3 regions of the Paenibacillus marinisediminis genome follow, and region 1 is predicted to be linked to each of the others. Evidence: riboswitches for the same ligand, from Rfam matches in the RefSeq annotation. Region 1 holds a riboswitch; each other region holds the start of a gene.
What was found. A riboswitch is a leader RNA that binds a small molecule or an ion and turns the genes downstream of it on or off. The one in region 1 is predicted to bind cyclic di-AMP.

Region 1 (10,940 bases):
TGCTGCGAACAGCACAGTTGCGACGATTGCGATCGGCATGAGCACCCGAGTAATCGATCGAACCATATCAACGAAGAAGTTACCCATCGGTCTGCCAGTAAGCCCGCGGATAATAGCAAATACGAGCGCAAGCCCAGTCGCCGGAGAAGTAAACATGAGGAATACGATGGCGACCATCTGCGACAAGTAAGATAAACCCGTTTCACCGCTATAGTGCTGCAGATTCGTATTCGTCATAAAGCTGATCGCGGTATTAAAGGCCAAGCTGGGCTCCATGTTCGGGACACCGCTTGGATTCAGGGGCAGGTAAGCCTGCACTCGAAAGATCGTATACGTGATTCCGATCATCACAACATTCGTAAGCACGAGAGCCATCGCATAGCCCTTCCAGCTCTGATTCACTTCTCGTATCCCGAATATCTTGAACAAGAAGCGATCAACCGGACCAAGAATGCGGTCGCCTGGCAGCGGTGCTCCTTCGTTATTGAACACCTTCGCCAAATAATGCCCTACCGGTCGCGCCAGCAAAATAACGATCACAATCGTAATACCAATAGATAACCAGCCCAAAGCTGTCATTGTGCAGCTCCACCTTTCTCGCTTATAACCCCTATAGGAATCTAAAATTTCTCTGGTTTAACCAATGCGTAGCCAAGATAGATAAACAGTGCCGCTACAAGCACTCCCAGCGCGATCATCATGACGTTCACCTCGCTAATCAGCTTTCTAATTCAGAAGCGCTCCAACGATATACGATATATACGATCGAGGACAGCAGCCCTAGCAGCGCGACCATAATGACATCCAGCACAGTCTTCACACCCCTTATGAACAAATGAAGCACGATTCTCCTAATTTCAGCGCCGAATCGCAAAAAACCGCACGGAAAGAGGGGGTCCTCTTCCCATGCGGTTATCCAGTCACAGCTATAGAAAGCCGGACATCCTGCACGACGAAAGAAGGCTGCCTCTATGGACGCTTACGAGGTTAGCTGACGGATTCGGGCGCATGAGTCGCCCTACTCGGCTGGCCGCCGAGATTCACCCCTGCATGACTGAGCTTTTCTCACTCTGACATGCCTAATTGGTTCCCCCGCTCCCCTGCAACAGGGATTAAGCGATGAGCTTGGCCTTGGCTCTATGAAATTAGGATCAACCTGCAGCTCTGCTAACTGATCAGGTCCGTCAGTAGAAACGATACCTGCTCGGATTGTGTGTACAATACCATATCCGCTCCGAGCAGCTGATAGATCGATCTTGGATTATGATGCTTCGTAATGACCACGATACTGTCTGTGGTCCATGGTCGACAGTGCTTCAACAGTCGACAGGTCAACGCAAAGCTCGTTTCAAATAAATAAATTCGTCCTACTCTCCGCGAAGGCTGAGAGTCTGTCAGTGACTTGGATGTGTTGATGCGCCAAATATTTTTCACACCAAGCTTTTTCATCCGGGCATCGCACTGAGCATTGTTAACAACTGCGGCAACCGGGATTCCGGCTCCCTTAAGCGATCGAACGAAGTCCACTCCCATAGCATTAGGAGCGAATACCGCAATGGTTCGATCCGTATCATACATGATCCTCACTACCTCCTAAAATGTCCGCAAACGCATCATTCATTCGGGTAAGAGGCTGATCTGCATGCGCTGTATCTAATGTACCTGACCTAATACTTCATGTACTTTAGCATAAACGCGCCTCTCCTCGGACGCTTACGAGGTTAGCTGTCGGGTTCGGAATCGAAGAGTCGCCCTACTGGTTGAAGCGACAACTCACTTGAACTTCGTGAATATGTCCTTAACCGGATTCACCCCAGCGAATATTATCCGCTTGGCAGCTCCAATCATCTTGCGGCTGCAAGCTATATTATTCGCGATAATGGTTCCCCCGTTTCCGCAATACGCGGAATTCAGCGATGAAATCGCAACGGCAATGATCAATTTCTGAAATGTATCTTACGCCTCTCACAACCTTCATGTAAACGAAACTGAAAGTTGCTATTGAATTATTAAAGCTAGATTCATGTGACTAATCACACACTATCTTGTAATTTCATATTCACAGCTATGTCTTGCTCGTTTATTCTAGCGTTTATTAGATTGATGCAGTATAGATCAGATAATTTAAGAACGGTATGGTTGTAATCGTTTTTTCGACATAAAGCAATCGTTTAACGCTCATCTAATCTATTTTTTTCCACACAACACAAAACCGCCGCTCGGAAAGTCCGCGCGACGGCTATCTACTTAAACTAAGAGCCATATATGGTCACAAACAGCTGATGGAGTCGGTGGGCATAAGTATGCTCACGCAGTGTGCGTGCAAGTCCGCGCAGCGCAATCTCACGGCGTGCTTCCTCATGCTTAAGATAATGTTCAATCTTCTGAAGCATTTCCTCCGGTGAGCTATAGGTCTCTATCTCAACTCCTGGGGTGTAGAAGCGCGTCAGATCACTGCGTACATCTGTCAACTGCAGCGTTCCGCAGCCCATGATCTCAAACGTGCGCGGATTAGGTGAAGCACCGACGACCTGTGCCGAATTGCTATTAAAGGTATCATCGTCATGCGAGCGATGCATGTTAATCACGATCTTCGTTTTGTTGTACATTTCTGCTGTTTCTTGCGGGGTGAGCCAGCGTCCAAGATCAACCTTATGCGTGTATTTGCCATACCCTGCCGCGCGATCCCACCATATTCCGGAGATTCGAATATCATAGGACATAAGCCTTGAGAAGATAGGATCTAAGAAGCGCACTCGATTCCAATAAGCAGTGCCGATGAAGCATACCTCACGCAATCTGCCGCTCGAAGTGGTCCTAGGCTGAAAATGTCCGGGATATACGCCAAACGGCAAATAGTTTACATTCCTGCAGCCAATGGATTGATAAAAGCTGACACAGTTCATTTCCAGGGTGAAAATATAATCATAATGCGGTACCACATTCTTCATCACATCTGTATAGTAAGGATCATCCGTCAACCAGATTGCCGTGCGAATTCCGATCGCTCTCAGCTCATTCAATTGCTCCACCGGAAGCTCCATCCCGTCCAGCGCAAGGACGAGATCTGGTCTGACCTGAGCTGCTGTAGCTGCTACTGCATCCTTCGGACCTATTGTTGTCACTTGGGCAACCATTCCCCGAAGGGTCGCGATCATTCCTTCATCAAGCGGCGAATAGGGATATCCCTTTCCAGTCGATACATACATGACGTGTATGTGCCTGAACGGAATCTCCGGACGAATCAACTGTACGATTGATGCTGCTCGGCCTCTAATATAGCCTTCCTGATAGCCTTCAAGCAGACCTATTCTACGTCTTCGCCGCGCTCGAGTCGCGGTTAGTGGGGGTCTCCTGCGGTATGTTAGTCCACGGGGGATTCTCATCCATCACACCTGACCTGCATAGGCCATCTGATGACCATCCTCAAAGCCCTTTGCAAAGCCCTGATTGAAGCCTTCGTTATACGCTTGGTTATAAGCCTGATTGTATGTCGGTCGTGTCGTGCGAGTTAATTTGGAGCGCCGCCCCCGTACTCCACTTTGACTTTTTCTCTTAATTCGTCGCTGGAATCGACTATTGCCCACACTTTTTTTATAGGAAATATTCATACGGCGCGGCTTCAGACGGCGATATATGGCTCTCTTAACCACTCCCTTACCTCTTCTTGCCGACACTTTCCCCTTGAGGCTATACACGAGCTGATTCCTCCTGTCATTCTGGACTGTTTATCCCGCTTGGCAGACATATGCCATTCGCATTTCGCTGATATACAGCATATTCCCTGCCTGTCAGACGGTACACGGTCTTTGCGCCTAATTGCTGGGCTAATATCACAGATGATAAGCATGAATGACTGGAGCAGCCATAATGGGGAAACCTTCGCCCAACGTAATCCGCTCCTGTTCTGAACGCGAAATGACCTTGCCCTCCAACTGCCAGCGAGACAGAGCATGAGCAGTCATAAATTCTCGGCATACTTCCCCCTGCCGTTGATAGCATCTTCCTGATTCGGTCTGGAATACAGCCCCGTCCGGGATACTGCCATCCGGTAAGGTTCTCATATTCCACTTGTTCTCGGCGAGAGCAGCGTCCATTTCGTTCCCGGTCGGATATCCCAGAAGATCCACTTGCGACAGCCTCACTACAGGTATGCGAACTGGACCTTTCAACGGATATTTGCTGCCATGCTCGATCCAGTAGATCGTCTCGCTGAGGCCAGTGGCCGCCACATGCGTAGGGAAGTACTGCTGAGCACGATGGTGTACGACCGTCTCACCGCGTTCATTAATCGTCCAACGCCGCATTCTGTTGATCCAATCCGCAGGATTCCCCCATTTTGCGCTAAAGAACATCGCATTTCTATTATTTACATGGTCAAACTGCGCGCCCAGATCTCTCATGCTTTGGCTTCCGTAATGGTGAATAAATGTATCTCTAGCAATCACCAGCTTTCTGCCGCCTAGTCGCGCCCTTACAATGTAATCTTCATCCTCAAAGTTGCCGATCTCATACCCCTCATCAAAGAATCCCGTAGCCTGGAAGAAGGAGCGAGTAAATAAGTAGCAGAACCCGACGATCCTGTCGCAATACTGCCACGACTCCGGATTAGCTTTATTGTATCTGGCGGCAAATTTCCACATATCATTTACGTCATGATAACGTACGGGAATTTGCTGTTCACCGCTAATGTAATTCGTAACAGGCCCTACTATACCGATGTTTGGATCGCTATGCAGGCAGTTCAGCAGATTGGACAGCCAGTTCGGTGTAACGAGAGTATCATTGTTTAAAATGCAGATCGTTTGACCCTTGGCCATCATCAGTCCTGTATTGACTGCGCCTGAGAAGCCGCGATTGCTCTCGTTGATATGGAAGCGAAGCTTGCCAACCATCGACTGTAAATATGCTCCCGTACCATCTGTAGATGCATTATCGATGACTATGATCTCATGATTGTTCGGCGTATGCTTCTGAATGCTGTCGATACAGTCTTTCAGCATATCCAGCTTATTGTAAGAAGGAATTATAATGCTCGTGCCCTCAATCATCGAGCAATATTGCTCTTGTCCGCTGCGCAGACCCTCGGCATATCCATAGGAAAAGCCTTGTTCAAATTGCTCATTCGGCATAGATCGAACGGTCTCCATGAACGGAAACTTTCTGCGTCGTTTCGCTTTTCTAATGCTTCGTTTGCGAATGGGCATCAGCCTCTTCCGCTTCAACCTCAACGACTGCTCCCCCATATCCCTCACCTCCATCTTTCAACTTAAAGAAGCTTGATGCATCAGTATATATGTCCACGCGCATCACACTAATGATAATTCACCGCTGACAAGCTTGTTTGCCAGATGACCGAAGTCGATCGCCACCTTGCCAAATTGCTGTGCGATGCGCTGAGACAGGATAACAGCAGGGATGCCCGCTGCTACTAGCGCCACATCAAAGTCATGCTGAGATGTCTCATTCAGTACACGCGGAATATCATGCATGCCCAGCACTGGAGAGACTATTCCTGCAACATGAATGCCTTGCTTCTGCAGCACAACGGCTAGCTCCGAGGCCGCATTGCCAACGATAAGCACGCGGCGCCCTTGCATAATTCGCAGCATATAGCCCTTCTGAGCCAGCAAATAGTTGATAGTCGAATACGTCATACGCATCTGTCCCATATGCAGACCATAAGCTCTGAAGGCTGGCAACAACAGACCGTAATAATTAGGCGCACGCGAGACCGGTATCCCTACGTATGTGGCGTGCCGGATCGCTTCCGCGAGTTGATTGCGGTGCTTATGATCAGGGATATCAATTCCCGAGTACCCTAGGAATGGCCCTTCTCTCCGCGCCAAACCTGAGGATATGACCGAATCATGCGCCAGTGCCAGCACCTCGCCATCGCCAAGACGAACTAATGAGAGCGGTCGCTTCTCATGTAGTGCGGCTTGTATCTCTATGAATATAGCCTCCGGTCCCATTAACGGGCACAGCAGATGCCGAACCAGCTCGAAGCCGAGCGCAATGACATGCTCAACAGGGACTTCCGGAAGGATCATATTTTCAGGCACATGACGTGCTAGAATCCCTTCTCCACCTTCGTACTTTCCTTTGCGATAGCCATCCTCAAAGGAGATGCCCAGCTCTGCTTCAATCTGTGTTGGAGATAAGGCACCTACTAGCCCGGCAGTTTTCTTTTGCTTCTTTAGATTGCGCCAGTCCTTCTTCGGGCGTTTGCGGCGCCTGCGCTGTGGTATGGCTGGCTTATCATTCTTCATCCTGTTTCGACGGCGAATGTGCCTTGCTCTAAGGGCGCGCTTCGCTGCAGACGGCTGGCCCTGAATTACCGGTTCCATACAATCACCCCCTACTCCTTATAAGCCCCTGAACGAACACGCTCCCACCATCGCCTGTTGTCAACGTACCATCTGACCGTATGTGCCAACCCTTCTTCCAAGGATACATTTGGCTTCCATCCCAATTCCCGTTCGCTCTTTAACGGATCGATTGCATACCGTCGATCATGACCCAATCGATCTGGAACATACTGTATCAGCGATTCAGGCTTGTTTAGAAGCTTCAGGATCATGCGTACCAGCTCTACATTGGTGTGTTCCTCACGCCCGCCAATGTTATAGACTTCTCCAGGCGCTCCGTGCAGATAAGCCGCGTGAATGGCTGAGCAATGATCGAGCACGTACAGCCAGTCACGAACGTTCAATCCATCACCGTAGATCGGAATCGGTTCGTGATGTAGTGCACGCAAGATAACGGTTGGAATCAACTTCTCGGGGAATTGATAGGGGCCATAGTTGTTGGAACAGCGAGTTGTAATGACCGGAAGGCCATAAGTATGGAAATAAGACCGCGCCATCAGATCAGATCCGGCCTTGCTCGCAGAATAGGGGCTGTTGGGCTGAAGAGGGGAACTCTCTTCGAAACGTCCTGTTTCACCTAGTGTTCCATAGACTTCGTCTGTGGAAATGTGAATAAAACGTTTCAACTGATGAAGCCGGGCGGCTTCCAATAGATTGAAGGTGCCGAGGACATTCGTTCGTACAAATTGCTCAGGATCTGCAATGCTGCGGTCCACATGAGATTCTGCCGCAAAATGAAACACGGCATCATAACTGACCGCTTGAAACAGCGCAGCCACATGATTGCGATCTGTAATATCAACACGTGCAAGGCGGCAGCGATCTGATCCTTGCCAAGCTGCGGCATTATCGGGATTGCCCGCATAGGTCAACGCATCTGCATTCGTAATCCGCAGTTCTGGGTATAATCGGAGCATATAGCCAATGAAATTACTCCCGATAAAGCCCATTCCTCCCGTTACCAGCACATGCTTCATAGCTGAACCCCCTTCAGCTTTAATGATGCTTCCTGGAGGGAATCGAATGTGCCCGCATCTGTCCACCAGCCCTGCAACATACTATGACGCAGCTTGCCATGAGCGGCATACAAATTGTTGACATCGGTTATTTCCATTTCACCGCGTGCAGATGGCTTAATCATCTTGATATATTCAAACACTGACGTATCATACATATAAATTCCGGTCACACAATAATCAGACTGCGGCCGCTTCGGCTTTTCTTCGATCCGAAGAATTCGATCAAGGCCGTCTCCATAAAACACAGGTACTCCATATCGACGAGGATCGTGAACTCGCTTCAGCATGACACGCGCTTCCCCATACTCCTGCTCTATGAACTGCTGCACATATGGATTTAGATCGTCCACAAACAAATTATCCCCCAGCAGCACGACGAACTTCTCACCCTTGGCTAGGAACGGCTCCGTCAATGCAAGCGCCTGCGCGATTCCGCCTGCTCCATCTTGAATAACGAAGCCAACTCTAATGCCCATATGTTTGCCGCTGCCGATATAATCTATATATAATGCGGCCGATAACTTGCCGATGACGAATAGTAAGTCCGTTATACCGGCAGAACGCAAACGCTCAATACCGTAGCCGATCATCGGAGATTTGCCAACCGGCAGCAGATGCTTATTCACCAGCTTCGTTAACGGGTACAGACGAGACCCGGTTCCGCCCGCTAATATAATCCCTTTCACCATTTTCACTCCTCAAATGTACGAGTTGACGACGATTTATATAAATTGATGAGGATCAATTCTCCACTTGTCGATAAAGAGATTATAGTTTCGCTGAACCAGCTGCTTAAGCGCGCTGTCCCCATGCTCTCGGAAGCTTTTGCTGCCATAATGATGAACGAGCACATCACCGCATATCATAATCCCGAATCCGCTTATCCGAGCACGCAGGCAGTAATCGTCGTCTTCATAATGACCTGGACTGAATCGTTCATCCAGCAGTCCGATCCTTTCGATCACTTCCCGTCTCATGACAAAACACAGCCCGACAATTCGCTGGACACGGAATCGCTTGGACTTGTCAGGTTCATTGATTGCTCTTGCGATTCGGTGAAATTGCTCTAGATTATCGTAATCGTACACGACCTGCTGCTTCCCAGAAGCATAATTCGTTATGGGGCCGACGATGCCGACATCCTCATTTTCTCGAAGCGCGGCTCGCATGTTCTCAAGCCATCTTGCCGACACGATGACATCGTTGTTCAGCAAGACGATCACATCGCCGGTTGCCAGCAGCATCCCCATATTACAAGCATGGGGAAAGCCGCTATTGTGCGGCAGCGCCGCGAACACAAGACCCGCTTCACGGCAATAGTCCACTGTTCCATCGGTGGAGCCGTCATCGACTACAATTATTTCATAGGGAGAATGAGTATGCTGCCGAATCGCTCGAATGCATTCATTCAGCAAGCTTCTATTATTGTAAGTAGGAATAATAATACTTGTAACGGAAGCTGATCTGATGGCGCTGCTCACGATGAATTCCTCCTTGTTGCGATCCGACTTCGCACCTGCTGCGGTTCATGCAAACTGTCTCCCTTATGCTCCCATATCGCATGTATGGCTTCCATATGGTCGCCCAAGATAAGCTGCGATACAAGATTGTCTTGCCCTACATTCGTATCGCGCACTCTATTATGCTTAATGACATCAACAGCCTGCACACTCTGTACGTTTAATCCGCGCAGCAGTGCGATGGCATGGGCCTTCGGCGGAACACTAAGCTGCTGTACCCCTATCGTTTCTATCGCTCTGCGGCTTAACGCATGCGGAATCGCGGTCATAGAATTCACATTAAGGTCTCCACGCTCTAAGATGGTGTTCAGCCATCGTTTACAATGGCTGATATTATCCTGCTGATCGAAGCGGCCCATGAATGGCCGAAGATCGTTCAAGGCAACATCTACCCCTTGTTCAACTGCCCATAAGAATGCGCCAAGCTCTTCAGCCGAAACCGCGAAGTCACTATCCGCAAATAGAATTGCATCCGCTCTCGCCACTTTTGCCCCAATCGCGCGGCCTACATCGTGACCAAGCTTATAAGGGTAATAGATGGTCGTGACATCGCTGGATCCGCTCCGAACGGCTTCATAAGTACTGTCAGTAGAACCGTTGATGATGACGATCACATCATCGACGACGAGACGTTCTAGTTCAGCAAGAACAGTCTTGATCCCTTCCTGCTCGTTGAATGCGCACAATACGATTGCCATGCGCTTCTTGCTAGGAAGCAAGACCAACTGAGGGATAGGCTGAGGATACCCGGAGGCAAAGCCAGATCGATAAGCCGCCCCCAACTGCTTCACTGCCTTATAACGCTTCTCTCCTCCCAGCACAGCTTGATAGTACTCGCAGAATAAAGCTCGCATGCGTCTCTTCAGCGCTGGAAGCGACGGCAGCTCAGTTTCGGCCATGCTGCTTGCATCACGGAAGCCTGCTTCCACCGCGGCTTGCAGTTGGACTTTACTGACTATGGCAGCGGATGTCTTGAACATGGATTTCTGTGAACGTGCAGAGCGCACTTTCCTGCCGCGCTGTTTGCGCCGTGAATTAGCCAGGCGTGACTTTCGTCCCCATATTCTCTGTCTCCGGCTTCTCGGTGCCGCTGGATATCGTTGCTTGCGTCGTGCATATCGATTATTAGGAGAACTCTTTGCCTTCAAGCGCTTCACCTCACCAGTTGACGTTGCCGATCCATATCCGTATATCCGCCGCGCGGGCCAGTATGCTCGATCATCCAACGCAAGGATTGCAGATGATCATTATCAATTAATCGCTCAAGCGGATCTACCGCGCCTTCCTTGACACGCCTCTTGTTCATTCTGCCTACATCAATCGCATGTGCGGGAATGAGCCGCAGCTGCTTATGAATCGCAATAACATGCGCCAGCGGCGGAATGGAGAGATGCTCTGGTCCGATCAGTTCCAACGCTTTTCGGCTTAGCGCGTGCGGAACTGCTGTCATCGACATTCCTCGCAGATCCGATCGAGAGAGTAATTCATTTAATACATGCTTGGCCAAGACGACACGATGCACCTGATGTTTATTCGTTGGCCCAGAATAACGATTGAGCGCAACATCAGCCCCCGATGTAATCGTGTGAACAAAGGGACGCAGTTGAGCTGCTGAGATAACCATATCTCCATCGATGAACAACAGAACTTCACCTTTCGCAGCATATGCTCCTACAGTACGGCCTACATCGTGCCCAAGCGGTTCGGCATGTCGAATAACGCGTGCCCCAGCACGCTCAGCAATTCGATCCGAGCCGTCGGTCGTGCCATTCGCTACGACGATAACTTCTGCGGCGGCATGTACTTTCCTGGCTTCACGAATAACCTTAGCAATCGTGCGACGCTCGTTCATAACGGGGATGATGACAGATACATAGGGATGAGGGTGAGACATTAGAGGACGTACAGCTTTCAATGCGCGCTTCTTGCCTCTGTTGACGCGCACGCGGGATCTTGATGAGGTATATGCTCTAAACCTTGACTGCTTAGTTGGGTACTCCTTTTGTCCTAATGATGGATCAGTACTGCGC
Region 2 (10,940 bases), on a different contig from region 1:
CTTTATATCCTGGGTGGATAGTTTCTTCAAGATTTCCTTATAATCAAATAAATCGTTATTCATTACGCTCTTCCTATTCTATCGTTATTATTTGTTCAATATGTTCTCGCCATACTTAACCCTTTTTATATTATCTGATTCTATACGGCAGATTCAAGGTCGGTTATTACATATTTATTCTGAACACAAACATGTTTCATCTTGCTGCCTCATACGATGTTGTGATATTGCTTTTGACCATCATGACAGGAGGTGCGGGCCTTGAAAGGTTCCTCCATTCCGAAGCATCCGAACCTGATCGTCATTGTTATCCCGATCTCGAGAGTAAAGGATTACTTCGTCATAGACTTTATCGGCGGTACCGTCGTCTACCTCTTTGTCAAGAAACTAACACTGAGCCACTGGCTGGCCCTAGGAGGCAGCTATTTTGGTGCCTACCTCCTCTATAAGAGCCTTAAGCTTTACCGATCAATACTTGCTGCGCACCGGGAAACAGTTATGCCTGTTGCTTCCATAATCCGCGAGAAGCACGACGCTCCACCGTCGCCAATCGAATAAAGAGTGCGATTGCCCCCGCTGCTAAGCCTGTAATGAGACCGATCCAATAACCAAAGGCGTCTAATGGTGTGTAATTCGCCATCACATATCCGATCGGAAGTCCAATTATCCAATAAGAGGTGAGCGCGATGATAAAGACTGCGTTTACGTCTTTATAGCCCCTTAGTGTGCCTTGAATCGGCGCCGCTATCGCATCGGACAACTGAAAGAAGATCGCAAACATTAAGAATTGCTGGGTCAAACTTAATAGTGCTGGATCATCACCATATAATCGCGCGATATCCGACGAGAAGAGGAAGAGAAATACAGCTGCTGTAGATGACAAAGTTAAGGCTGCAATCAGACCAATTCGTGCGAATTTCTTCGCGTCCTGATAACGCTTCGCTCCCACTTCGAAGCCTACAAGTATCGTGAGCGACATCGCGATACTAAGCGGCATCATATACAACAAGGAAGCAAAGTTCATCGCTGCTTGGTGACTAGCAATCGTGATTGTATCATATTCACTCATCAATAAAGTAACCATGGAGAAGATGCTCACTTCGAAGAAGATCGACAGTCCAATCGGCGTTCCGATTCGAAGTGTTTCTTTCCACGTCTTGAATGAGACAGGCTCCCACCGGCTGAACATGCCGAGTTCTCGAAACGTTACATTACGTTTCATAAAAAATGTTGCAATAACGAGCAGTATGATATAGGTGGTTGATGTGGCCACACCTGCTCCTACGCCACCTAACTTAGGCATACCCAGCTTACCAAATATAAAGATGTAATTTAAGGACACGTTGATCGGAAATGACAGCAGTGTAATAAACATCGTAACCCGTGTCTGCCCCAGTCCATCAATACATGCGCGCATCACCGTGTAGATAAATATCGGAATGACCCCAATGCCTAATGCCGTTAAATAATTCGTCGCTACATCAGCAACAACCGGTTCTAGAGGCATGCTTTGAATAACTGGATCGAGCACGAATCCGCCAATGATCAGTACAATAATGCCGACAACTACCGACAAATAAGCAGCCTGCTGAACACTATAAGCAATTCGGTCTTTCTTATTTGCGCCAAGATATTGCGCTACAATCGGAGTAACCGCCAAAAATATACCGCTAATACCGGTATAGATCGGTGTCCAGAGGCTCACTCCAATCGCAACCCCTGCCATATTCTCCGGATTAAAGTTAGCAGACATCACCGTATCGGAAAAAGACATTAATTGCAAAGCTACCTGAGTTACGAAGATAGGCAGCAGAATGTAGAGCATTTGAATTACCTTTTGTTTAAACGTGTAAGTCTGTTTCATATGTAGCACCTTTCTGCAGCATGATCTATCTAAGTGTAAACTTTTATGCTCGAAAAGAAAACCAAGTCATTTGCATATTATGATAAAATATTCATGTACAGAAATATTGGTTAGCTAAAGGAGTACGTTATCGTGACCATTCAGAAGTTGAAAGACCGCGAGCATCTTGATCGCAAATTACCCGAGATGCCTTGGTATATACAGCAATTTATTGAGTACAAGCTGCCAGACCTGTCCCCTTCTACACTGCTTGAGTATGTGCGGGATTATGAGATATTCCTAGGCTGGCTCATCATGGAAGGCATCAGCTCGGCTGCATCGATGAGAGATGTTACGCTGCTCGAGCTAGAAGGCTTGCGTATGGAGCAGGTTACTTCCTTCCGGATCTACTTGACGACCTACAAGGAAGAGAAGAACACAAGGGTTACCGTCTCACGAAAGCTTTCCTCACTCCGTTCGCTCTTTCATTATTTAAGTCAGATTGCGGAAGACGAGAACTACTATCCCCTGCTTAAACGCAATATTATGGCCAAGATCGAGATCAAACGCGTGCAGAAGCCTAAAGATACAGCCGCCAAGCTGAAAGGAAAGCTGCTTGAGGAGCATGAGCTGGACAGCTTCATTCGATATATTCGGCAAGGCTACGCACAGGATGTGGCCAGTAATAAGCAAGCTCTATATGCTCACGAGCTGAACGCAGCTCGTGATGCGGCTATCGTTAGTCTGATCTTGAATTCCGGCTTGCGTGTCAGCGAGGTTGTAAACCTAAGTTTGGACGAAGTCGATATGAAGAACAAGCTGGTCTATGTGCATCGCAAGGGCAATAATGACGAGACATTTAAGACGCCTGTCTACTTTCGAGAGCGTGCGAAGGAGGATTTGGATACTTATCTTGAATTGCGCAGCACTCGATACCAAGCACCTAAGCGTGAGAAAGCCTTCTTCCTGGCTATTAAGAATGGTGAGAAAGAAGGAAAACGGATGACGAAACGCGCCATGCAGCAGATGATCATCAAGTACGCTAAGCACTACGGCAAGCCCGCCCTGACGATTCATAAGCTTCGCCATTCATTCGCCACTGACTATTATTTGCAAAATGACATCTATAAAACAAAAGAGCAGCTTGGTCACGCTTCAACCGAGACGACGGAAATATATGCGCATCTGACAGACAAGACGATGTCCGAAGCGATCGATAAATAAAACAAGCCCCGCTGATCCCTGTTTGGAGGTTTCATCGGGGCTTGTTTATATGCATTACTAACGTCTTCGTTTGACACTACCTTTGCCAACACTTGTCTTCGGCGGCTTCGACTTCTTTACAGTCGGTTTCTTAGAGTTAAAGTTGCCTCCACTCTGATCCCGCTTGATTGATCCTTTAGAAGTTGAAGAAGGAGTCCGTTCCGTTATCTTGCCACCGCTGCCAACAGTTGTGTCCTTGTTCGTATCTCGGCGAGTCACAGATCCTTTTTTATCCACTGTGATCGGCGGCGCTTTCTTATAATCCTCTTTCGTAGGCGTCTTATAGGTTTTGGCTGGTTTATACACATTGCGGTCCGTATAACCGCGGTATGCACCTTTCCCAACCTTACTCATCCCGTCAAAGACAGAATTCAGCAGTTGCGCTGATAAATACATCTGCAGAAAGCTATAATCATAATTGCGCGAGACATATTCTAATGAGTCAACCTCAATAAGACTATCCTCTGGGGCTTCCGGATCCTGCATGACTTGGATCATCTCATCCGAGTAGACAAGGAACATTCGTTCCGTATCTTCCTTGGACATTTCTTTGGGACTTCGTTTCTCTGCTATTGCAGCGGCAGCAGCTGGAACTGTCGTATTCTCTGCTCGATACACATATGAGGTGCTGTTGCCATCACGAGCAACAGATTCCAGCGGATAAGTATCAGAGAGGTCCAGCTGACCGCAAGCAGTAAGGAGAGGAAAGATAAGTGTGATGATAACGAGCCATACTGTGCTTTTAACGAATCGTTTATTCATGTTATCATTCCTTAGGAAGTGTGCCGAATGATTCGAAGATCAGCCGGCAGCACCGATTCACCTTCATACAATCCAAATCGGCCGTCATGCCAAACAATACGCAGCCGATTGCGATTATCCGCTTGATATTCCCATGCATACTGTTCTCCATTTACGCCAAATGGAGTCTCACCCTTCGTTTGCACGAAGCCGTTGTAATTATCTTCTAGATAATACCAACTTCCGTCAAGTTCAATCTCGCTCGGAACTTCATCAACGGAATCTAAACGGCCATCAATGGCTTCATACAAGGAAATATCCAGCTTCTCTCGCTGTTCAATTCGCAAATATCGAATCTGAGATCCATCTCTTAAGGTGTACCATATCAACGCGCGAGCTTTCCACTCCGTACGCCCTACTATTTCATAAGTAACTAAAGATACTTCGCATATATCTCCAGGTGCCAGGTCCCGAGGTGTCTTTTCCACTTTAGGGGGCTCTGGTTTCTGCATGATACCCCGCACTCTCTTCCATAAGCTCATGTATATATCTCCTTTCTACCAAGTACGTGTGCTCTCGGGTATTACAGGCATGACGCAATGATAAACGCTCCGACCACATGGAGTGAGCCTGCCAGGAGCGCATGCGACATCAACCCATTCTTTGTGCCTTCTTCTAGGTTGATCCCTGCGATTGCGCGCAATGCAAACCGTACTATAGCTTCAATGATGAGCAGCAGCACGAAGGAGATAACAGACATAATTAAAGCTTCACCCAAAGAATAAGCGACACTTATCGATTGTGATAAGATATAACCTTGAGCAAACAGCTTCATGATGAAGCGGGTAGTAACCGCGACATTTCCGTTCTTCATTTCCTCCATGTCGTTATATTTCGTAAATAATGCGTCAACCCACATGAGTACAACTAACAATATGACGCCGGTACCCGTCCATAAGGCAATTGCCGGAACTTGTTCAAAAGCAATCTTTAAGCTGTCCAACAGCATGTACCCCTTTCCTAACACTAGATACTGTAGATCACATCGGTGTTAATCAAGCTGTTACTACAATATTATGCAATCCTTCAGCTGACATTCATTTAAGAAGGACGCCTGCTTCTGCAAGCGTCCTCCGTTATTGCTGAAGACATTAGTTGTTGTCAGCAGAACCGTTTTTCTTTTCCTCAGCTTTTCTGATCAGAGCCGCAAGCTCGTCTTCTACACCGGAATTTGCTGAAAGCTTGGCAAACTCATCATCAAGTGAACGAGCTGGAGCATTCAACTCATTGCTAGCATCTGCTTGAGCTTCCATATGAAGCATCTTGTCTTCCATACGCTTCAAGCCGGACATGGCTGTGTCAGAATTGAAACCAGCCATTGCCTTGTTGATATCGTTCTGAGCTTTGGCTGCGTTGAAACGAGCAACGAGTGTTTCACGCTTATTCTTCATATCTGTGTATTGCTTGCGCATTTCATCAAGCTTCGAACGTAGATTGTTAGCCGCTGTATGGTTCTGATCGTATCCTGTGCGGAATTCTTGAACCTTCTGTTCGGCCGCCTTCTTCTCCTCAAGCGCACGACGAGCAAGTTCTACATTGCCTGCTTCAACAGCAAGCATCGCTTGCTCTTCACGTCTCTTAACGAGTGCTTCTTGCTCTTCCAACTGCATTTTGAAGCGTTTTTCAATTGCGATTTGTTGAGCAACCGCCTTTTCCGCTTCTTCCAGATCCTCTTGCATATCACGTAGGTATTGATCTGTCAGTTTCACAGGATCTTCCGCTTTCTCGATCAGAGCGTACAAGTTGGACATCGTAACATCACGTAAACGTTTAAATAAAGCCATGTTGGTCTCTCCTTTGAAATGACGAAAGATTAATAACTAATCCGTTATTATTGATGTAATACGTGCGTATTGTTTTTTCGTTTCAAACCTATTTATTTTTTTAAAAAGAAAGGCCGACATGAATCATCATGTCGACCCTTATATCATATGCTGGAATTTGCGTTACATGCATGCAATAGCTCGTGACGAAAACAGCTCCATGCTGCATCTACTACGGTTTCAATCTGTTCTTTATCCAGATTATCATAGTGGATTCCCGCGACTACCGTCACATTGCCGCCACTTAACGTTTGCATAGCTTCAACAGCCATTGGTTCCGTTATATAATGTTCCTTATGACCTGGTACAACCTGCGTTGAAGTCTTCACGGCAGCTTGAAGATCATCTCGATAAGCGATCGTGACCGCTCCGATATGATGATGTTCTTCTTGTTCACCGCCTGTAATGACAATCAACCAATCTCGACCGATCCGCTCGATGCGGCACCGTATCGAAAGCTCCGGTACTGACCAGTTCATGCTAAACGATACCTCTGATTTCATCGAGGCTATTAATGTTTTCGAGTTCCATATAGCTTTGGATGCCCGCTAACAGCTCTTCACCGGCACGAAGATTCATGAAGTTATACGTTCCGATCTGTACGACAGACGCTCCTGCCATAATAAACTCAATGATATCTGCAGCGGATGAGATGCCGCCCATTCCCATAACAGGAATGCTGACAGCCTTAGATACCTGGTTAACCATACGAAGCGCAATCGGCTTAATAGCCGGACCGGACAAGCCTGCATACAGATTATTGAACACGCTGCGGCGTTGGTAGATGTCGATCTTCATAGCTGAAAAAGTATTGACGAGCGATATGCTCTCAGCGCCCTCTTGCTCACACATAACTGCCATATCTACGATGTCTTCTGCGTTCGGCGACAGCTTGACAGCAAGCGGCAGAGATGTAACTTGTCTTACTTCACTAATGACTTGACGTGCTACTTCAGTCTTGATGCCAAAGGCAATCCCGCCTTCTTTTACATTCGGGCAAGAAATGTTGAGCTCAATCATATCGATCGCTTTACGATTCTGCTTGCGCCGCTCTTCTGCATCGTGTGTAATCTTCAATGCGCCAAGCACATACTCTTCGATGTTGCTGCCGCCGAGGTTCGCAATCTTAACAGGCTCGATATTTTCCCAGAACGGCATCTCTTCCTGAAGAAATGCATCGACTCCCGGGTTTTCCAGACCAACACTGTTCATAATGCCGCCTGATGTTTCGAACACACGAGTTCCTGTGTTTCCCGCTCTTGGATGCAGGGTTAAACCTTTACAGGATATGCCACCTAATTTATTAATGTCATAAAGTTTTGCGTACTCTCTACCGAAACCGAACGTCCCTGATGCCATTACGATCGGGTTGTTAAACTTGATGCCGGCTACCTCACAAGCTAAGCTCCGCATTCCAATTAACCTCCTTCGACAAAAATACAGGTCCATCCGCGCAAACTTTACGATTGCTATCTTTATTCGTTACCGAACACACGTAGCAAGCGCCAATTCCGCACGCCATCCGCTTTTCAAACGAGACGTAAATGTTGGTATCCAGATCAGCACCCATGAGAGAAACAGCCCTCATCATACCAGTGGGACCGCATACGAGAACGTTATCATACTGTGATAAATCCAAATCTTCTAGAAGGTTTCCGTTAACACAAACATGAAGCTCATTCGCGTAAGGCTCATACATTTCAGTAAGATAAGATTGACCTCTAAACCCTAAATAAATGTCTGGTTTATCCAAATGCTTCGCAGTATATAACAACGGAGCAACTCCGATGCCTCCACCGATAAGCGCTGTTTTACCTTTAACATCTGGAAATCCGTTTCCTAGCGGGCCTTCAAGTTGAATCTGATCACCTGCTCTTAGGTTGGCGAATAAGCGCGTACCCTCCCCAGCGACCTTATACAAGAATTGGATGCAGTCCTTTTCAATATTAAAAATACTAATTGGACGTGAAAGTATCGGTGAGTTGCCCCAAGCACGAAGCATGTAAAATTGACCCATCCGAGCTTGAAAACACCCCTCAATTGTCATGAGGTAAATACCTTCTGTTATGCGTTCGTTCGAAACTATAGTATGCACATTCCCTCTCCTTTTTCAGCTTTAACATTTACATGATGTCATGTCGAACGAGCTCTAACCGTGACGAAAGTCACAATCCATGCAAACAATTTGATAATTGATCAAAAATTGATTCTTTTTCAATGCAATTTACATTTTAATGGATATCCGCAATTCTAAAATGGAAGGATTCTCCCTTAATGTTAAGGGGCATATTTCTAGCTGTCTAAGGACATAACAAAGATGTACTACTGAGTACGTAGACCTGGGAGGAAAGGAGCCGTATCCATGCGCAATAACGTTTTAGGTATCATTGCAATTGCCATGATGATAATGAATGGATGCTCCATTGGGGAAAAAGCCGCTGGACAGTTGCCTGAGATGACTCCAACAACTGAGCATCTCCAGCACTTTGAAGGACAAGAAGATAAGCTATTGCCTACTGTGAAGTTGCAACTATCGAAACCTCACACTGTCAATAAGCAATCATCCGATCATGAAGATACAACATCTAAATCCAAGGGCAATCATATACCCGGACATATGTATGAAAAGCAATCAACTTCAACTGCCCAAAGTATGCGATATAAAACTTACTCAGAGATGGGAAGCACTACAAGTCAACAATTAAACATCGCACAGCTATGGAAAAAGTATCCCGAAATATTTAAGTTCCGCGCTGCAAGCAGAAATGGAAAGAAAGTTGCGTTGACCTTTGATGATGTTCCAGACAGAACGGTAACTCCGGTTATCCTTGATATATTGAAGGAACATGGCATACAAGCTACTTTCTTTATTGAGGGTCATCGAGCTAAGGCTAATCCAGATATGATCAAACGAATGGTAGCTGAAGGGCATATCATCGGAAATCATTCATACGATCATCCGCTGCTTACGAAGACGACCATGTCATCATTCGTCAAGCAGATCCAGAATACAGAAACGATCATCTCGAATATTACAGGCTATAAACCTCGATTCTTCAGACCTCCATTCGGTGAGATTACCGAAGAGCAGCTTCAGTGGGCTGGCGACCATGGTTATATCGTCGTCAATTGGGATGTAGATTCTAATGATTGGCGCGGCATACCGTCTAGTCGTGTTGAACAGAACATCATGAGTCAAGTCAGCTCCGGCTCGATCATTCTGCAGCATGCAGGCGGAGGAGGAAAACCAGGATATTTGCAGAACACGGTTCAAGCTCTGCCCAAGGTTATCCGACAGCTTCGCGAACAGAATTATCAGTTTGTTACACTGCCCGATTTACTTCATGATCATAAGGAAAAGAGAGATTACTGATTAAGTACAAACGAGCTTATCCGTTCCTTCAACGGACAAGCTCGTATCTTTTTCCTTATTTCAGTACATATACCTGTACATCTTGAATACCGAATTCATCACCTGTACTCTTGCTTACTGGAACGAAGATATCAATCTTATTTCCTTTAATCGTACCGCCAGTATCAGATGCAGTCGCAACGAAACCTCCACCAGGCAAATGACTAAATTGATAGCCAGTCACAAACAGCTTGGTTCCAAGCGGTATTACATCCGGGTCAACAGCAACTGTACCTAATCGCAGTGGATTACCTAATGCATCAACCGCGCCCCATCCATTCTCGCTCGGGTCTGCAGTATAAGCAGTCGCACGCATGTCAAGCTTATCCGTATACGTCATATCTCTTCCTGCAACAGTTACTGTGTTAGATGCAGCTTTCTCAGCTGTTGTTGACGCAGCTTTAACTTTTGATGTTTGACTCTTCGGAGCCGCTGCTGCCACTGAAGCTGCTGCTGCTTTTGAAGTTGCCGCTTGTGCTTTTGCATTATCTTTTGCTTCATTTTTTGCATTAGTTGTTACTGTCGCAGTTTCCGACTTCTTACCCTGCTCATCTACCGTTAGGTTAGCGACGGGACTATTCTGCATCACATCTGGAACCATAACTTCATTACCAGCATACAACTTCTTCTTCTCGATCACAGGATGATCTGCTAGAAAACCTTCAATGCTCACATTATATTGTTCTGCTGTTTGATAGAATGTAGCATTGCTCGTTGATTGGCTTCCTTCCGCATATACAGGAATAATCTGTAGTAATGTGACTACTCCGAGCATCAAGCCCGTAATCTTAAGTGTTAAGCTCTTCTTCATGTTGTTATTACCTCCTTAGAATCTGCCTCCGGGGTTAGTTGTCGGATTCGGGTTAAGGAGTACCCTACGTTCGCTTCTCTCCGATAGAGAGCTGCGATACGATTCACCCCAAGATGATCAGATCGATTAATCTCGTCTGAAACATCAATCAGGCGTCCCCCGTACGTTGTCGTTCGGCTTGGCTTACATATTATCACAGATTTGTAACCTATCAAATGTTATATAATGTAATATCCTTCAAATCCTTGGGGCACAACGGGTTCAGAGATTACAACACGATGACAATAATGACTGCTTCAACAATAAATAAGGATGATTACGGTAATTCAGAAGTGGTGTAAGGATGGATGAAAACAGGGTAGGATTATCCATAATTTAGGTTAGGAGACTAAATAAAAAGAGCGCCGGATCAACCAGCGCTCTTTGAATATTTCACATCGTTCAATATAAGGTTTACAATACTTTACTCAAAAAATTCTTGGTTCGATTATGTTGGGGATTCCCAAACACCTGATCAGGTGTTCCATCCTCTACGATTTGACCGCCATCCATAAAGATGATCCGGTCGCCTACCTCCCTGGCAAAGCCCATCTCGTGTGTGACAATGACCATAGTCATCCCGTCAGCAGCGAGTGATTTCATAACTTCAAGCACTTCTCCAACCATCTCAGGGTCAAGTGCAGACGTTGGCTCGTCAAACAGCATCACATGAGGCTGCATCGCGAGAGCACGAGCGATGGCGATCCGCTGCTTCTGTCCACCGGACAGTTGAGCTGGATATGCGTTCGCTTTATCCGCCAAACCGACTTTCGTGAGCAGATCCATTGCGATTTGCACCGCTTTATCCTTCGGAACATTTTTCACTTTAATCGGGGCGATAATGATATTGTCCAACACGGACATATGGGGAAACAGGTTGAACGATTGGAACACCATTCCCATCTTTTCCCGTGTCTTATTAATGTTATGACCCTTATTATTAATCTT
Region 3 (10,940 bases), on a different contig from region 1:
CGAGGATGGAGTTATGTCGCGGTAATCGCGCCGTTCTTCCTTATCAGCTTTATCATTTTGCTGGCTTACGTGCGCCCTTTGAACCTGTTGGCTCTAGGTGAACGTCAGGCCGCGCATCTGGGCCTTCATGTGGAACGAACGAAGTGGATTGTATTGCTTACAGCGACCTTTCTCACAGCGGGAGCGGTGTCTGTGTCAGGAGTCATTGGCTTTGTAGGATTGGTTGTCCCGCATATGCTTAGATTAGTAGTTGGACCTGATTATAGATTGCTGATGCCTATGTCAGCGATTGGCGGCGCGTTATATGTCATGTGGGCGGATACGATTGCGCGTTCCTTGCTTGCACCGACAGAGATTCCGCTTGGGGTCGTTACAGCGTTTGTAGGAGCGCCGTTCTTTGCCTATCTATTAATTCGCAACAAGAGGCTGAAACGAGGAGGGAAATTGTAATGGCGATCGTATTGGATGTAAATGGAGTATTTCATGCTTATGGCAATCAAGCTGTGCTCCATGATATATCCCTTCAAGTTCATCTGGGAGAGTGGATCGGGATCATCGGTCCCAATGGCAGCGGCAAGTCTACTCTTCTATCCCTCCTTTCTCGTGCGGAGTCAGTTAAGCGCGGCAGCATTAAGTTTAATGGTACCTCGATACAAGATTATAGCCGCAAGCAGCTATCGCGATTAATGGCCGTTCACCAGCAGGAGGTGCTGCCAGAAGTTCATTTTACAGTAAGAGATATCGTAGAGATGGGGCGTTTTCCTTACCAGTCTTGGTTTGGCAGTGAACGTGAGGATAGCGGTCCGTTTGTAGATCAGATTATGGAACAGCTGCAGCTGTCGGATATCGCGGATCGACAGTTGAATCAGTTAAGCGGAGGGCAGCGGCAGCGCGCAGCATTGGGCAAGCTTATGGCTCAGTCGCCAAGCCTCGTGCTGCTGGATGAACCGACAACCTATCTTGACATTCACTATCAAGTGCAATTCATGGACGTAATGCGTGAATGGCAACAAAAATGCGGGCTGACGATCGTGTCCGTGCTGCATGATTTGAATCTAGCATCCTTGTACTGTGATCGAATTATTGTAATGAATGAAGGAGCTATTATTGGAGATGGAACGCCTGAGGAGATCATGACGCCTCAACTGATCAGCCGCATTTTTCAGACTGATACCGTTATTGTTCCTCATCCGGAAAGCGGCCGTCCGCAAGTATTAATGGGGCATCGGAAATGAACGGCAGCACATCATGAAATGACGATTATTAAACGACAACATATGGAGATGATGACATGAACAAATACCCATGGACTAATTCAATCGCACCGCTTAATAAGGAGGCCGGTCAAGCGGCAATGAACCACCAGAACCAGTTGACGAAGCCTCCTGGCAGCTTAGGAATGCTGGAAGTGCTGTCGAAGCAGCTGGCTGAGATTACGGGGGAAGCGATGCCTGCATTTGAGAAGAAAGCAGTCATTGTGATGGCAGGCGATCACGGTGTGTGCGAAGAGGGCGTCAGCGCTTTCCCTGCTGAAGTGACACCGCAGATGGTTCTTAACTTTATTCATGGCGGCGCAGCGGTTAACGTTCTAGCGCGTGAAGCTGGCGCAGATGTGGTATGCGTAGATGTTGGCGTCAACGCAGAGCTTGTCCATGAGAAGCTCATCAATCGCAAGGTGAAGCACGGTACGGATAACATGGCTAAGGGTCCTGCAATGTCGCGTGACGAGGCGTTGGCAGCTGTACAAGTGGGCATCGATCTCGTTACAGACATGGTGAAGCAAGGCTACAGCATGTTCGCAACCGGCGAGATGGGAATCGGCAATACGACCGCGAGCGCTGCCTTGATGAGCGTATTTGCGGAAATGCCGCCGGAAGAGACGGTTGGCCGCGGCACCGGCATCAATGATGACCAATGGAAGCATAAATGTAGTGTAGTGCGCCGCGCGTTAGAGGTGAATCAGCCGCAGAAGGATGATGCGTTGGATGTGCTGGCGAAAGTCGGCGGCTTGGAAATCGCTGGATTGGTCGGCGTCATTCTCGGAGCGGCGATGAATGGCAAGCCTGTCGTCATCGATGGCTTTATCTCCACTGCTGCCGCTTTAGTGGCTGCAAAGCTTGCGCCAGCTGCACAGGGCTATATGATCGGCTCTCATCTATCAGATGAGCATGGCCACCGCGCGCTGCTGCAAGCGGTAAAGCTTACGCCGACCTTGCACCTTGGCATGCGGCTGGGAGAGGGCACCGGCGCTGTGCTGATGTTCCAACTCGTTGATGCGGCTTGCCGAATTATGCGCGAGATGGCGACTTTCGCCCAAGCTGGCGTATCGGGCAAGGACGAGGCGCAATGAGCGGGCGCATCATCCTGGTAACGGGCGGCGCTCGCAGCGGCAAGAGCTCATTCGCGGAGCGATTGATGCGCAAGCGCTCGCCGGAAGGCTGTTTATATGTGGCAACAGCCGAGGCGCTGGATGAGGAGATGAAGGAGCGCATTCATCTTCATCAAGCGGAACGCAACGCCGCGGCTTATCGTTGGGATACAGCCGAGTGGCCGTTGAATCTGCCGGAGCAGCTCGCTGCTTGTACGGCTCCATCGGTCATGGTCGATTGTTTAACGGTATGGCTGTCCAATGAGCTGTTAGCTGCTGAGAACGAGCCTGATTCCACAGCTAGAGTGGAGCGGCGAATTCAGCAGTTGGCTGAGGCTGCTGCGAATTATAACGGGACGCTGGTCATGGTGACCAATGAAGTAGGAAACGGAGTCGTTCCCGCCTATAAGCTTGGGCGGGTATTTCGTGACGCAGCCGGCCGATTGAATCAGCGAATGGCCGGAATGGCAGAGGAAGTTTATTTGGTGACAGCCGGCATTCCTATTGAATTGAAGAGTCGGATGGTGGAGCTATGACTCAGTTTAGGCAGGCTTTGATTGCCGCAGTGCAATTTCTGACTCGAGTGCCGATACCTGTAGAGGTGCCGTTTACGAATGAGGTACTGAAGCGCAGCACCTTATTCTTTCCTTTCGCTGGTGTGCTTGTCGGCCTCGTATCATGGGGCAGCGGCTGGCTGCTCATGCAGGTGCTGCCTGTGATGCCCGCAGCCGTACTGACCGTACTCGTCATGCTTGCGATGACGGGTGGGCTGCACCTTGACGGGCTCATGGATACCGCCGACGGCATACTAAGCCATCGCTCGCGTGAGCGGATGCTGGAGATCATGAAGGATAGCCGAGTGGGAGCGATGGGGGTCATAGCTTGCGTCATCATTCTGCTCTGGCAATGGTCGTTAATTGCAAGCTTGATGGAGCAGCAACGATGGAGCATTGCTGTTGTACTGCCGTTTATCTTCAGCCGCTATGTGATGGTGTGGGCGATTGCTGCGCAGCCTTACGCTCGTGCATCAGAGTCTGGACTTGGCTCGCTGTTTCAGGGTTTAAGTACTAGGCATGTGATCAGAGCGGCGGTAATGAGCTTCTTGTTGTCCGTTCTGCTGCTGACGGCTGAGTTGTGGGTAACAGGACCTGAAACGCTCCATAATATATGGTTTGTGCTTGGTTATACAGCAGGTATGCTGCTGCTGGCTGCTCTGCTTGCGTATGTACTGGCACGCGCAATTGTACACAAGCTAGGCGGACTTACTGGAGATACGTACGGAGCGATTTGTGAGCTGGTGCTGACCCTTCTCTTGACGATTCAGGTCGCTATATATCCATTAATATAATGAGATTGAACGAGGCAGGTATTTTGAACCACTCGGATGAGAGCAGAACAGATGAGCATCAATTCAAAACATACATCTTTTTCAAGATGGACGTATGAATAGGATGCTCGGAATTTCTGCTTTTTTTTGAAATGATATGTTATATTTCTGCGATTTTATTAGAAATAGAGCCATTAAGCATTGCCTTGCTAGTGCCTATAAAAGAGTGTCTGCCTATTATCCCAATGACTCAGTGTTCACTATCCCGTTTACTCAGATGCTTACTGAGCTAATGGGATAACGGTCAAATGGCGTGGATAGAGACACATCTCGATGAAGGGTGGTTGGTTTATAGTGGAGGAATCAAATGGGATAGGGCGAGCGATTATGCTGCAAGGGACGGCCTCGGATGTGGGCAAGTCCGTTGTGACGACAGCGCTGTGCCGCATCTTCAAGCAGGACGGGCTAAAGGTGGCGCCGTTTAAGTCGCAGAATATGGCCTTGAATTCATATGTGACGCTGGATGGCAAAGAGATAGGCCGTGCGCAGGGGGTTCAGGCGGAAGCGTGCGGCATAGCTGCCACGACGGATATGAATCCAATGCTGATTAAGCCGACTCATGATATGCATTCGCAGATTGTTGTGCATGGCAAGCCTTATCAGCATATGAGCGCGATGGATTATCGTCGTCAATTTTTGCCGGAGGCTCGGGTGATGGTGACGGAATCCGTTAACCGCTTGAAGTCGGAGTATGACGTAGTGGTGATGGAAGGAGCGGGAAGTCCAGCAGAGATTAATTTGAAGCACAACGATATCGTGAATATGAATATGGCTGCATGGGCGGAAGCGCCGGTTATTCTTGTCGCAGACATTGACCGCGGCGGGGTGTTTGCTTCTATTGTTGGTACTTTAGAGCTGCTGGAGCCTGATGAGCGGGATCGAGTTAAGGGCTTTATCATCAACAAGTTTCGCGGTGATGTTGCTCTTCTCCAGCCTGGTCTAGACTGGTTGGAGGAACGGACAGGCAAGCCAGTACTTGGAGTGCTGCCTTATGTGCGCAATCTGAATATAGAAGCTGAGGATTCTGTCGTACTGGAGCAGATGAATAAGCACATTTCTAACAGCGAGTCAGATAGCTATGAGCTAGATATTGCTGTGATTCGTTATCCTCGCATTTCTAATTTTACAGATATGGATCCGCTCATGGCTGAACCTGACGTGCGAATTCGATATGTGGAGCAAGCTTCAGATCTTGGCACACCTGATGCTATTATCCTGCCAGGAACGAAGAGCACTATTGAGGATCTGCATTTCTTGCGAGAAACGGGGATACAGCAGGCGATTGAGGTACAGGTTCACCGCAGTGCGAAGCTGGTCGGAATCTGCGGTGGCTATCAAATGCTAGGCAATCTAATAAGTGATCCAGATGGTGCTGAGACAGAACCGGGGACGGTCGTTAAGGGCTTGAGTTATCTGCCGATAGAGACGTGCTTCTACGCGGAGAAGAAGATTGAGCGTGTGTCTGGCGAGGTAAGTCGAAATCTAACCGACAAGGAACACTTAGAGGGGTTGAAGATAGCAGGCTATGAAATTCATATGGGGCGTTCAACGGTAAATGTGAGCGAGAAAGCCATGGGTCCTATGTTCATGCTTCAAGGCGCCGGAGAAGCCTTTGGCGATGGCTTTGCCTCGATAGATGGGAAAGCATGGGGAACGTATGTGCACGGTATATTTCATAATGATCATTTTCGCCGTGCATGGCTTAATCAGCTGAGGGAAGAGAAGGGTTTATTGCCGCTCAATAGCTGTTTTAGCTTCGTGAATCGACAAGAAGAGGCTTTTGACAGGCTGGCTGATACAGTGCGCGAGCATCTGCGAATGGAGCTTCTTTACGATATTGCAGGAATCACTCCTCATGACTAACGGAAACATCATACATCAGTTGTGGTGCTCACATTTTGCGTTTCTGGAAAATATTGAGTGGTAATCATGTTGACAATATGTCAATATTCATATAGCATAGAAGTACGCTTAATTCCCAGCGATGGGAAGCGGGGGAACCAATCAGTGGGGCTAGTCGCAGCAATGCGTAGGAAACCATCTTTTCCGAGTCCGTCAGCTAACCTCGTTTGCAGGAGATGGGTCACATCACCATTATGAACATATCACCATGACCCGAATCTTTATTCGGGTTTTTATTTTTTTGCTGACCCTATTTCACAACAATGACCGATGAGTCATTATTTGTGTTGGGGTCTTTTTTATTGACCCGCAACAGTATTATCTTCTGCAAGCAAGAAAGAACCATTTTCCCCCCCCCCGTCTCAGTCAAGACGCATCTAGACTGAATCCAATCACCGATCATCATGATGATCCGCACATCACTTGAAAGAGAAGGACTGAGTAAGCCAATTCTTGAGTAAAGGGGCGATCGTAATGCCGCAACCAAAGTACATTACGCAGATTGATCGAATTACTGCTATTCCCGAGGAAGAACGCGCTAAGCTCAAACAGATCACGGAGAAATTCGTGTTCCGTGTGAATGATTACTACCTTGGCCTGATTGATTGGAACGATGAACATGATCCTATCCGCAAGCTCGTCATTCCGAATGAAGGAGAGCTGTTGGAGTATGGACGTTGGGATGCATCTGATGAGCATGCCAATTATGTAGCACCTGGATGTCAGCACAAGTATGGAACAACGGCGCTTCTCATTGTATCGGAGGTGTGCGGCGCTTACTGTCGTTATTGCTTCCGTAAACGCTTGTTCCGCAATGATGTGAATGAGGCTTCATTGAATGTAGAGCCGGGCCTAGCTTACATCGAACAGCATCCTGAGATCAACAATGTGCTGCTCACGGGCGGTGATAGCCTTATTCTCTCTACGAAGAAGATTCGTGAGATATTGGAACGTCTTCGCAGTATCGAGCACGTGAAGATTGTGCGATTCGGCTCCAAGCTGCCGGTGTTTAATCCGATGCGGATCTATGAAGATGAAGAGCTGCTTCAGGTGTTCCGTGAGAATTCGAGTGTAGATCAGCGGATCTATGTGATGGCGCATATCAACCATCCGCGAGAGATTACTCTTGAAGCGAAGCGAGCCTTTGATGCACTCCATAGCGCTGGTGTTATCGTGGTGAATCAAACGCCTGTATTAAAGGGGATTAATGATGATCCAGCGGTGTTGAGTGAACTGCTTGACCAATTATCATGGGCTGGTGTTACACCGTATTACTTTTTTATCAATCGTCCAGTTGCGGGCAATTCTGATTTTGTCTTGTCCTTGCATCGTGCATATGAAATTGTCGAGCAGGCGAAGGCACGGACCTCGGGGCTTGGTAAGCGGGTTAGATTGTCCATGAGTCATGCGTCCGGCAAGATTGAGATATTGGCGATCGAAGATGGCAAAGCCTATTTGAAGTTTCATCAATCGAAGAACGGAAATTATGGGAAGTTTATGACGCTGGATTGCCCGGAAGGTGCTTCATGGTTTGATGATCTACCAGGTCATGAACGGTACTTATAATCGAGATGGAATATCTAGAAAGAGTCCTGTAGTGATTAACTTGGCAGGAGAACGTTTTATGGAAACTATTGGATAAACACTGATCAATAAAAGTAGAGGTGAGAGGATTATGATTGAATTTAAGAATGTAAATAAGATTTATGAAGACGGCTTTCAGTCTCTCAAAGATATTAATCTGACGATTAATAGAGGGGAGTTAACTGTACTTATTGGGCCGAGCGGCTGTGGTAAATCAACGATGATGAAGCATATCAACAGCCTGATTACCCCCTCCAGTGGAACCATCCTGATAAATGGTGAAGATATCTCCACTCAGAACCCGGTTGAGCTTAGACGCCGAATCGGTTACGTCATCCAAAGTGTTGGTTTGTTCCCCCATATGACAATCGCTAAAAATGTCGCCGTTGTCCCTAATCTAATGAAGTGGAATCCAGGCAAGATAGATCAGCGTGTAGATGAATTATTGAGCATGGTCAATCTGGATCCAGAAGTTTATCGTGATCGATATCCTTCTGAACTAAGCGGCGGGCAGCAGCAGCGGATCGGTGTTATCCGCGCATTGGCTGCGGACCCGGATATTATTTTGATGGATGAGCCGTTCAGCGCGCTTGATCCGATCAGCCGCGAGCAGCTGCAGGATGAGCTCGTTCGCCTTCAGGAAGAGTTGCATAAGACGATCATATTTGTAACGCATGATATGAATGAAGCGATTAAGTTAGCCGATACGATCATTCTCATGAAGGATGGGGAGATTGTACAGTCTGGATCGCCGGAGACAATACTCCGCTATCCTGCAAATGACTTTGTTCGTACATTTATCGGACAGAAACAGATCGAAGATACCGTTCAAGGCGAGCCTGTGCAAATGACTGTGGTTGACGATGTAATGGTCACACAGCCCGCGACGATCTATCCGACTCGAGGCTTGGCGGAAGCGATCAAGATTATGGAAGCGCGCCGAGTGGATACCCTGTTCGTAGTAGACCGCTACCGCAAGCTGCTTGGAATTGTTTCTATTTATCGCGTTCTAAGTGAATTCGGCGGGGAGGAGAAGACGGTTCAGGATGTGATGCGTCCGATTGGGTACCAAGTTGCTCCTGGAACTTCACTGCCTGAAGCTGTTGAGATGATGACGAATCATCGCTTATCGAACCTAGCTGTAGTAGATGAAACAGGACGCTTGGCAGGACTGCTGACACGGGGCAGTATCGTCAGCCATCTGAACGAAGTGTACCCGGCTCTCATTGATCAATACGGCAAGAGCCTCGGAGAGGAGGCGAAGTAATGAACGAGCTATTCACTTTCTTGCAAGAGCGCGGCGGAGACATATTGATAGCATTGCAGGAGCATCTGACGATCACGTTCATATCTGTATTGCTTGGATGTATCGTATCCATTCCGCTCGGCATTCTGTTAGTGTATAACCGCTTCAAATGGATTAACAGTATCGTATTCTTCTTGGCCAATCTATTGCAGACGATTCCAAGCTTGGCGCTGCTCGCTATCTTGATCCCACTGCTTGGCATTGGTATGAAACCTACGATAGTTGCCCTGTTTCTCTATTCCATCATGCCGATTCTTCGCAACACCTATGACGGGTTTCAGTCGGTGGACGCGAGCGTATTAGAGTCTGCGCGCGGCATGGGCTACAGCACGATCCAGCGCATCTTGCGTATTCAACTCCCTTTATCTCTTCCGTACATGATGTCGGGAATCCGCATCACAACCGTCTACATTATTAGCTGGGCGACATTGGCGACACTCATCGGCGCCGGCGGGCTAGGGCAGTTGATCGTTGCCGGCCTCGGTGTCAACAAGGTGGAGTTGATCGTCACAGGCGCTGTAGGAGCTATTCTGTTAGCATTTGCGGCAGATATGCTGCTCGGCTGGTTGGAGCGTGTGCTGACACGACGTTATGGCAGAACGAGCTCTGTTGCTGCTTAATACGTTCTAGGCAAATGGGCAGATAGGCGGATTGCCGGAGCTAGTCTGGATAAGGAGGAAGATAACGATGAAGCATAAACGAATAGCATTTGGATTAACCATGCTGTTGATGATGATGACGGTGCTCACAGGCTGCGGATCGAGTTCTGAGCTTGTCATCGGCACCCAAACCTATACCGAGTCGAAGATCATTGCAGAGATGTACAAGGCGCTGATCGAAGATCGGACAGAATTGAAAGCTAAGATTATTCCTGACTTGGCTGCTAGTCCAGTCATTATTAATGCGATGAAACGCAATGATATTCAGATTGCAACGCTCTACAGCGGAGAAATATTCAACAACTATTTTCCGATAGAAGAAACGAAGGATCGCGCGCGTGTACTGGAGCAGGCGCAGCAGGGATTCGACAAATATTATGATTTTACATGGATGGACTCACTCGGCTTCGAGAATACGTACGCATTCACAGTGCGAGAAGATCTCGCGCAGGAGAAGGGCTATAAGACTATATCGGATGTAGCGAAAGATGCGGACAGCTTGCGTCTAGGTGTGGATACGACGTGGCTTGAGCGTTCGAATGATGGTTACCCTGCTTTTCAGAAAGCATATGATTTTAAGTTTGGGAAGGAATTCCCAATGGAACAGAGTTTAGTGTATCAGGCGGTAGGCAATGATCAGGTTGATATTGTATTAGCTTATTCCACGGATTCTCGTCTTAAGGCCTATCATCTGCAAACGCTAGAGGATGATAAGCACTTTTTCCCTCCATATGATGCATCCCCAGTCATACGCAACGATGTGATCGAAAAGCATCCTGAAGTAGAAGCGGCCATTCAGGAATTAGTGGGTACTTTAGATGCAGAAACCATGATTAATCTTAACTATCAGGTAGATATCGAGAAGAAGAGTGAACGCGAGGTTGCGCAGCAATATCTGCGTGACAAGGGTTTATTAAGCAAATAATTCAATCGGCAGATACAATGCCGGAAGGGAGGACTATATGGGCGATTATGAATGGTCAATTGTAGATTTGCTGTCCTATATGAGCCGAAATTCAGATATGCTCTGGGAGTATTTTATATCACATGTATTGATGGTGCTAGGCGGTGTTGGGCTGGCGATTGTGATCGGGATTCCGCTCGGAATCATCTGCTCTAAAAATGAAACCTTGGCGAAGATTATTCTTGCGATTACGAGCGTGCTGCAGGTTATCCCCAGCTTAGCGTTGCTCGTCCTGCTCATGTTGGTGCTAGGCTTGGGACAGACAACAGTGACGGTCGGTTTGCTGTTCTACTCCTTGAACCCGATCGTGCGCAACACTTATGTGGGCTTGAAGCAGGTAAATCCCAGCTACATTGAAGCGGGACGCGGCATCGGCATGAATCCGCTGCAGCTGCTGCTCAAAGTGCGATTCCCGCTAGCCTTGACTTATATTATGACCGGGCTGCGCATTGCCGCAGTCATCGCGATTGGAGTCGTGACGATTGCTCCGCTCGTTGGCGGAGAAGGGCTTGGCCGCGAAATATATGCGGGCATCAACAATCAGAATCCGCTTCGCCTCTATGCAGGGGCAATACCTGCTGCTGCGCTTGCGATCTTTGCAGATATCGTGCTGGGATATTTCCAGCGCCGCTTGAAGTTCGATGAGCGCAAATCAAAGAAGAACGGAGTGAAGAGGGTATCCCCTTCTAGATAAGATCTATAATGGTAGCTTAGTATGCAAAAGGAAGCTCAGGGAAGCCTAGAATAGGCAGCCTGAGCTTTTTTTGATC

Region 2: another riboswitch for cyclic di-AMP. It lies ahead of ACXX53_RS06640 (3D domain-containing protein); the one in region 1 lies ahead of ACXX53_RS11995 (hypothetical protein).
Region 3: another riboswitch for cyclic di-AMP. It lies ahead of ACXX53_RS03295 (KamA family radical SAM protein); the one in region 1 lies ahead of ACXX53_RS11995 (hypothetical protein).

What each region holds. Positions count from the first base shown of each region.
Region 1 is NZ_JBTGUH010000004.1:171,371-182,310, forward strand. Features, by position in the region: gene kdpA (potassium-transporting ATPase subunit KdpA) at 1-579, opposite strand, end outside; gene kdpF (K(+)-transporting ATPase subunit F) at 621-701, opposite strand; cyclic di-AMP (ydaO/yuaA leader) riboswitch at 963-1,129, opposite strand; gene ACXX53_RS11995 (hypothetical protein) at 1,168-1,578, opposite strand; cyclic di-AMP (ydaO/yuaA leader) riboswitch at 1,695-1,926, opposite strand; gene ACXX53_RS12000 (CgeB family protein) at 2,253-3,386, opposite strand; gene ACXX53_RS12005 (hypothetical protein) at 3,390-3,698, opposite strand; gene ACXX53_RS12010 (glycosyltransferase family 2 protein) at 3,834-5,246, opposite strand; gene ACXX53_RS12015 (GT-D fold domain-containing protein) at 5,310-6,350, opposite strand; gene rfbB (dTDP-glucose 4,6-dehydratase) at 6,362-7,348, opposite strand; gene ACXX53_RS12025 (sugar phosphate nucleotidyltransferase) at 7,345-8,076, opposite strand; gene ACXX53_RS12030 (glycosyltransferase family 2 protein) at 8,113-8,871, opposite strand; gene ACXX53_RS12035 (glycosyltransferase family 2 protein) at 8,868-10,136, opposite strand; gene ACXX53_RS12040 (glycosyltransferase family 2 protein) at 10,064-10,940, opposite strand, start outside.
Region 2 is NZ_JBTGUH010000002.1:175,420-186,359, reverse strand. Features, by position in the region: gene murB (UDP-N-acetylmuramate dehydrogenase) at 1-63, opposite strand, end outside; gene ACXX53_RS06695 (hypothetical protein) at 262-558, shown strand; gene ACXX53_RS06690 (MATE family efflux transporter) at 497-1,864, opposite strand; gene xerS (tyrosine recombinase XerS) at 1,997-3,067, shown strand; gene ACXX53_RS06680 (DUF4247 domain-containing protein) at 3,125-3,868, opposite strand; gene ACXX53_RS06675 (DUF4178 domain-containing protein) at 3,880-4,389, opposite strand; gene ACXX53_RS06670 (DUF350 domain-containing protein) at 4,431-4,835, opposite strand; gene ACXX53_RS06665 (PspA/IM30 family protein) at 4,999-5,691, opposite strand; gene lpdD (prenylated flavin chaperone LpdD) at 5,835-6,209, opposite strand; gene ACXX53_RS06655 (dihydroorotate dehydrogenase) at 6,211-7,143, opposite strand; gene ACXX53_RS06650 (dihydroorotate dehydrogenase electron transfer subunit) at 7,124-7,825, opposite strand; gene ACXX53_RS06645 (polysaccharide deacetylase family protein) at 8,093-9,103, shown strand; gene ACXX53_RS06640 (3D domain-containing protein) at 9,159-9,953, opposite strand; cyclic di-AMP (ydaO/yuaA leader) riboswitch at 9,962-10,147, opposite strand; gene ACXX53_RS06635 (amino acid ABC transporter ATP-binding protein) at 10,407-10,940, opposite strand, start outside.
Region 3 is NZ_JBTGUH010000001.1:725,896-736,835, reverse strand. Features, by position in the region: gene ACXX53_RS03325 (FecCD family ABC transporter permease) at 1-450, shown strand, start outside; gene ACXX53_RS03320 (ABC transporter ATP-binding protein) at 450-1,235, shown strand; gene cobT (nicotinate-nucleotide--dimethylbenzimidazole phosphoribosyltransferase) at 1,292-2,350, shown strand; gene cobU (bifunctional adenosylcobinamide kinase/adenosylcobinamide-phosphate guanylyltransferase) at 2,347-2,904, shown strand; gene cobS (adenosylcobinamide-GDP ribazoletransferase) at 2,901-3,716, shown strand; gene ACXX53_RS03300 (cobyric acid synthase) at 4,029-5,618, shown strand; cyclic di-AMP (ydaO/yuaA leader) riboswitch at 5,714-5,844, shown strand; gene ACXX53_RS03295 (KamA family radical SAM protein) at 6,132-7,223, shown strand; gene ACXX53_RS03290 (betaine/proline/choline family ABC transporter ATP-binding protein) at 7,333-8,508, shown strand; gene ACXX53_RS03285 (ABC transporter permease) at 8,508-9,167, shown strand; gene ACXX53_RS03280 (glycine betaine ABC transporter substrate-binding protein) at 9,235-10,131, shown strand; gene ACXX53_RS03275 (ABC transporter permease) at 10,169-10,864, shown strand.